2 linked regions of the Pseudorhizobium banfieldiae genome follow. The main gene of each other region encodes a partner of the protein of the gene in region 2 in a complex. Links are inferred from orthologs where the notes say so. Each region holds a gene or a part of one and is shown on either strand. Other genes may lie near its edges.

The links.
Region 1: the proteins of accB (region 2) and accD are in contact, whole or in part, in a solved structure (PDB 8UXZ), measured with the Escherichia coli proteins. The link is inferred for Pseudorhizobium banfieldiae from one-to-one orthologs.

What each region holds. Positions count from the first base shown.
Region 1 is NZ_FO082820.1:3,793,303-3,796,041, reverse strand. It holds accD (acetyl-CoA carboxylase, carboxyltransferase subunit beta), read right to left. Parts: upstream 1,955-2,739; coding sequence 1,046-1,954; downstream 1-1,045. Other genes in the region: trpA (tryptophan synthase subunit alpha), read right to left, coding at 1,993-2,739; NT26_RS18360 (bifunctional folylpolyglutamate synthase/dihydrofolate synthase), read right to left, coding at 1-1,019.
Region 2 is NZ_FO082820.1:1,320,251-1,323,450, forward strand. Bases 185-3,125 are described here. They hold accB (acetyl-CoA carboxylase biotin carboxyl carrier protein), read right to left. Parts: upstream 1,922-3,125; coding sequence 1,448-1,921; downstream 185-1,447. Other genes in these bases: accC (acetyl-CoA carboxylase biotin carboxylase subunit), read right to left, coding at 185-1,439; aroQ (type II 3-dehydroquinate dehydratase), read right to left, coding at 1,949-2,386; NT26_RS06385 (DsbA family protein), read right to left, coding at 2,504-3,125. Outside these bases: aat (leucyl/phenylalanyl-tRNA--protein transferase), read right to left, coding at 1-85; more of accC, read right to left, coding at 93-184; more of NT26_RS06385, read right to left, coding at 3,126-3,200. UniProt on the Escherichia coli protein: This protein is a component of the acetyl coenzyme A carboxylase complex; first, biotin carboxylase catalyzes the carboxylation of the carrier protein and then the transcarboxylase transfers the carboxyl group to form malonyl-CoA.

The sequences.
Region 1 (2,739 bases), 2.5 Mb from region 2 along the record:
CCTGCCATCGCCTCGGCGATGACCTCGCCGGCACCGGGGTTATGGCCACCATCAACCCAGATTTCCGCATCCTTCGGCGCCAGTTCCAGGAGGCGGCCTTCTGTGAGCCTTTGCAGGCGGCCCGGCCACTCGACAGTCGCCATGGCCTTCTCGATCATCGCATCCGTCAGTGCAAAACCAGCTGCCTTTACCGCGCGAATGGCGGCTGCTGCATTGGCGATCTGATGGCGCCCCGGCAACCGCGGCAGCGGCAGGTCGGCGAGACCAAACTCATCCTGGTAGATCAGGCGACCGAACTCTTCATGGGCTGAGAAGTCCTGCCCGTAGACAGCCATGGGACAGGAAAGCCGTTCGGCGCTCTCGACCAGCACGTCCAGCGCCGGGCTGTATTCCTGTTTGCCGATCACGACCGGACAGCCGCGCTTCATGATGCCGGCCTTCTCCGCAGCGATGAGTTCGACCCGATCTCCCAGATAGGGTTGATGATCGAGAGAGATGGGCATGATCACCGAAACCGCCGGTCTCTCGACGACGTTGGTGGCGTCGAAGCGACCGCCGAGACCAACTTCGAGAATGACGGCATCGGCCGGTTGCTCGGAGAAGAGCAGGAAGGTCACCGCGGTCAGAATCTCAAAAACGGTGATGGTCTGGCCGGCATTGGCGGCCGCCACCCGCCGCAGGGCTTCGGCGAACATGTCGTCTTCGACGATTCGCGACCGGCCGCCCTTGACGCCGATTCGATAGCGCTCATGCCAGTTGACGAGGTGCGGAGAGGTGTGGACATGGACGGCAAGACCGACCGCCTCCAGCAGCGCGGAGCAGAAGGCCGTTGCTGAACCCTTGCCGTTCGTTCCAGCGATATGGATCACCGGCGGCAGCTTGCGGTGCGGGCTATCCAGCGCCTCCAGAAGCCGCCTGATCCTGTCCAGCGACAGGTCGAAACCCTTCGGGTGAAGGGCCATCAGCTTCTCGATCTCCTGCTCGGCCGCGCTGACGGCGGGAATATTCATTGCACTCATCCCGCCGATCCAGCGTCTCTATGGACTCAGGCGCTCGCTGCCACGGGGGCAAGCGCCAGGACTTCAGCCGAATCATCGTTGGCTGCGGGCGTCTTCATCAGGATCTTCAGAAGCGTGGCAAGCGTATCCGGCAGATCATGGCGGTTGACGACCATGTCTACCATGCCGTGCTCCAGCAGGTATTCGGCCGTCTGGAAGCCCTCCGGCAGCTTTTCGCGGAGCGTCTGCTCGATGACGCGCTTGCCGGCAAAGCCGATTTCGGCACCCGGCTCGGCAATATGGATGTCGCCGAGCATGGCGTAGGATGCAGTGACGCCACCGGTGGTGGGGTTGGTCAGCACGACTATGTAAGGCAGGCCGGCTTCCTTCAGCATGTCGACCGCGACTGTGGTCCGCGGCAGCTGCATCAGCGACAGGATGCCTTCCTGCATGCGGGCGCCGCCGGAGGCCGGGAAGATCACCAGCGGGCATTTTTCAGCGACTGCACGCTCGCACGCCTTCACAATCGCCTCGCCCGCTGCCATGCCTAGCGAACCGCCGATGAAGTTGAACTCGTGAACCACCGCGACAAGCTTCACGCCGCGCACCTGGCCGAGGCCGGCGAGGATTGTGTCCTCCTGCTCGGTCTTCAGGCGGCTGTCCTTCAGACGGTCGATGTACTTCTTTGAGTCGCGGAACTTCAGCGGATCCTGGGCAACCTTGGGCTGGGGAAGCGATTCGAAGACGCCGCCATCGAAGAGGTCCGTCAGGCGCGCCTTGGCCGGCATCTTCATGTGATAGCCGGAAGCGGGGATAACCCACTTGTTCTCTTCCAGGTCCTTGTGAAAGACCATCTCACCCGTTTCCGGGCACTTGATCCAGAGGTTGTCCGGAACCTCACGGCGGCCAAGCATGGAATTGATCCGCGGCCGGACGTAGTTGGTGATCCAGTTCACGTGGCTTACTCCTGATAAACTGCGCCCTATGTGGGAAACTATTCGGCGGCGACAAGTCGCGCTGACCGCACGCCGGTTGCAAGGCCGCGAACAAAGGTGGTTACCGATTCCACCGTGTCGGCACTCGCCCGGCCATCCTTGTCGAGCGACGTGGCGACCTGGTTGACGATCGCCGTACCGACCACGACGCCATCCGCCGAGGCACCGATCAGCCGCGCATGCTCGGCTGTCTTGACGCCGAATCCGACGCAGACCGGCAGGTCGGTGGACTTCTTGATACGCTGGACGGCACCCGCAATCTTCGACGGATCAGGCAGAGCAGAGCCGGTAATCCCGGTCATCGAGACATAGTAGACGAAGCCGGAGGTGTTGGTCAGCACCTTCGGAAGGCGCCGGTCGTCGGTGGTCGGTGTCGTCAGGCGAATGAAGTTGATGTCCTTCTTGCGCGCCGGGATGCAGAGCTCATCGTCCATTTCCGCCGGAAGGTCCACGACGATAAGACCGTCGATCCCCGCCTCCAGCGCGTCTTCCAGGAAGCGGTCGACGCCGTAGATGTAGATGGGGTTGTAGTAGCCCATGATGACGATCGGCGTCGTATTGTCGTTTTTGCGGAAATCGCGGGCCATCTGCAGCGTTTTCTTCAGAGAATGGCCATTCTTGAGCGCCCGCTGGCCGGCCAGCTGGATCGCCGGGCCATCGGCCATCGGATCGGAGAATGGCGCGCCGAGTTCGATCACGTCGGCCCCGGCCGCCGGCAGCGCCTTCATGATCGCCAGCGACGTATC
Region 2 (3,200 bases):
CCATCGGAAAAAGGCCGATGGAATAGGCGCGCAGAAGGATATCCGGTGTGATTGCCGGATAATATCTGCCGCGCCGCCCGACCATGTCCCTCCTAATGCGCCTTGTGATGCGCCAGATAGTGTTCCAGCCAATGGATATCATAGTCGCCGTTGGCGATATCCTGATTGGACACCAGATCCTGGAAAAGGGGGAGGGTCGTCTTCACGCCGTCCACGACAAACTCGTCGAGAACCCGGCGCAGACGCATCATGCACTCCACCCGGGTACGGCCGTGCACGATAAGCTTGCCGATGAGGCTGTCGTAATAGGGCGGGATTTTGTATCCGGCATAGGCACCCGAGTCGACGCGCACGCCGAGCCCACCGGGGGCGTGGAAATGCGTGATAGTGCCGGGCGACGGCACGAAGGTGCGCGGATCCTCGGCATTGATGCGGCACTCGATGGCGTGGCCCGAGAAGGTTATCTCATCCTGGGTCACCGAAAGGCCGGCACCGGAAGCGACACGAATCTGCTCGTGAACCAGATCGATGTTGGTGATCGCCTCGGTGATCGGATGCTCGACCTGAAGACGCGTGTTCATCTCGATGAAGTAGAATTCGCCGTTTTCGTAGAGGAACTCGACGGTCCCGGCGCCCCGGTATTTCATCTTCTTCATGGCGTCGGCGCAGATCTGGCCGATCTTCATCCGCTGCTCGACGTTGAGGGCAGGGGAATTTGCCTCTTCCCAGACCTTCTGGTGGCGGCGCTGCAGCGAGCAGTCGCGTTCGCCGAGATGGATGGCATTGCCTTCCCCGTCACCAACGACCTGCACTTCGATGTGCCGCGGCTTGCCGAGATACTTCTCCATGTAGACGGCCGGATTACCGAAAGCGGCTGCGGCTTCCGAGCGTGCCGTATCGAAGGCCTCCTGAAGATCGTCCTCCGTCTTGGCCACCTTCATGCCGCGGCCGCCGCCGCCAGCCGTAGCCTTGATCAGCACCGGAAACCCGATCTTGCGCGCCGTCTCCAGCACGTTCTCCGATGTCACCTCGCCATCCGATCCGGGAACGACGGGAATTCCCAGTTCGACTGCCGTCTGCTTGGCGGTGATCTTGTCACCCATCAGCCGGATATGCTCGGCCGTCGGTCCGATGAAGGTTATGCCATGCGCCTCGAGGATATCGGCGAACTTGGCGTTCTCCGACAGGAAGCCGTAGCCTGGGTGAACGGCGTCCGCGCCGGTGATTTCGCAGGCCGCGACGATCTGGTGGATGTTGAGATAGCTGTCACGCGACGGCGCTGGGCCGATGCAGACGCTCTCGTCGGCCAGCCGTACATGCATGGCATCGGCGTCCGCAGTCGAATGGACTGCGACGGTCGCGATGCCGAGTTCCTTGCACGCGCGCAGGACGCGAAGCGCAATCTCGCCGCGATTGGCTATGAGGATTTTCGAGATCATTGGCGGTCCTATTCGATGACGACGAGCGGCTCGCCGTATTCGACCGGTTGCGCATCGTTGATCAGAATTTCCGTCACCTTGCCGGAGCGCGGGGCGGGAATCTGGTTCATGGTCTTCATCGCTTCGATGATGAGAAGGGTCTGCCCTTCCTTGACCGTCGCACCGACTTCGATGAACGGGCGGGAACCCGGGGCCGGGGAGAGGTAGACGGTGCCGACCATGGGGGCCATGACCGCGTTGCTGTTGTCACGGGCGGCTGGCGCTGCCGCTGCCGGCGCTGCGGCGGCCGCGGCGGGCGCTGCTGCGGGAGCAGGGGCGTGGTGGGCGATCGGCGCCTGAACGTAATGCGTTGCCGATGCGCGGGAGACACGGATGCGCAGATCGTCCTGCTCGACTTCGATCTCGGTGAGGTCGGTGTCGTTGAGGATGTTCGCGAGATCGCGGATCAATCCCTTGTCGATACCGTTCTTCTTCTCAGACATGGCAATTCCTATTGTTCTGTTATCTTGTCAGTCAGTGATGCTTTTCAAGGCGTGCAGCGCCAGGATGTAGCTGGTCGGGCCGAAGCCGCAGATCACGCCCTTGCATGCCGGCGCGATCCTCGAGTGATGACGGAATTCCTCGCGCGCATGAACGTTGGAAATGTGCACTTCTATCACGGGCACCGTTATTGCCTTGATGGCATCGTGCAAGGCAACCGACGTGTGGGTATAGGCGCCGGCGTTGATCGCCACGCCGACCGAGTGTTCGCCCGCCTCATGCAGCCAACTGACTAGATCGCCCTCGTGGTTGCTCTGACGGAAGTCCACGTCCAGTCCAAGCTCGCGGCAAGCGGAAATGCAGTCGGCTTCCACGTCCTTCAGCGTCTTGCCGCCATAGATGCCGGGTTCGCGCTTGCCGAGCATGTTGAGATTAGGCCCGTTGAGGACAAAGACCGTCTTGCTCATCTTTTCGATGTTCCATCAGAATTGAGCGCCACCTATAGCTCCCAAGACTCGCGAGGAAAAGCCCCCGCGGCCTGAAACGCCCGGCTTCCCTGTGTGCATCGGTTCTGCAATTGGAGGCTAGCAGGTGCTTTTTCCGCAGGCGCGGACGTTGGCGATCTTCTCCTGGAGCGCATCGTCGCCAACGGCCCCGAACAGGGCCTCATTGCCCACAATGTAGGTCGGCGTACCCGTCACCCCGAGGTTGGTGGCCAGTGTGTAGGCATCGCGAACGAGTTGGTCATTGGGGTTCTCTGCCATCGACTTACGGATGTCCGCTTCACTGATCCCGAGGGCTGCCGCGACCTTGATGGCGCTTTCCTCTGTGGCCGTGCCGGTGCTGCCAAGCAGAGCACGGTGGAATTCGCCGTATTTTTCAGGAGCGATGAGACGTACGGCATTGGAGACACGATGCGCATCGAGCGAATCCGCCCCGAGGATCGGCAGTTCCTTCAGAACGAATCGGACCTTTGGATCTGTAGCAAGGACCTTTTCCATGTCTGCCATAGCCCGCTTGCAGTAGCCGCAGTTATAATCAAAGAACTCCACGACGGTGACGTCGCCATCGGGATTGCCAAGCGCAATATCGTCCTCCGAATTGAAGATCGCGTCGTGATTGGCGGCAACCGCCTGGCCAGCCTGCTCCAGGCGCTGCGATTGCTGCTTCGCCTCAAGGGCAGCCTGAACCTCGAGCATGACTTCCGGATTTTCAAGCAGATACTCGCGGATGAACTGCCCCATCTCCTTCTTCTCATCCTCCTCGAGAGCGAGCGCCGGT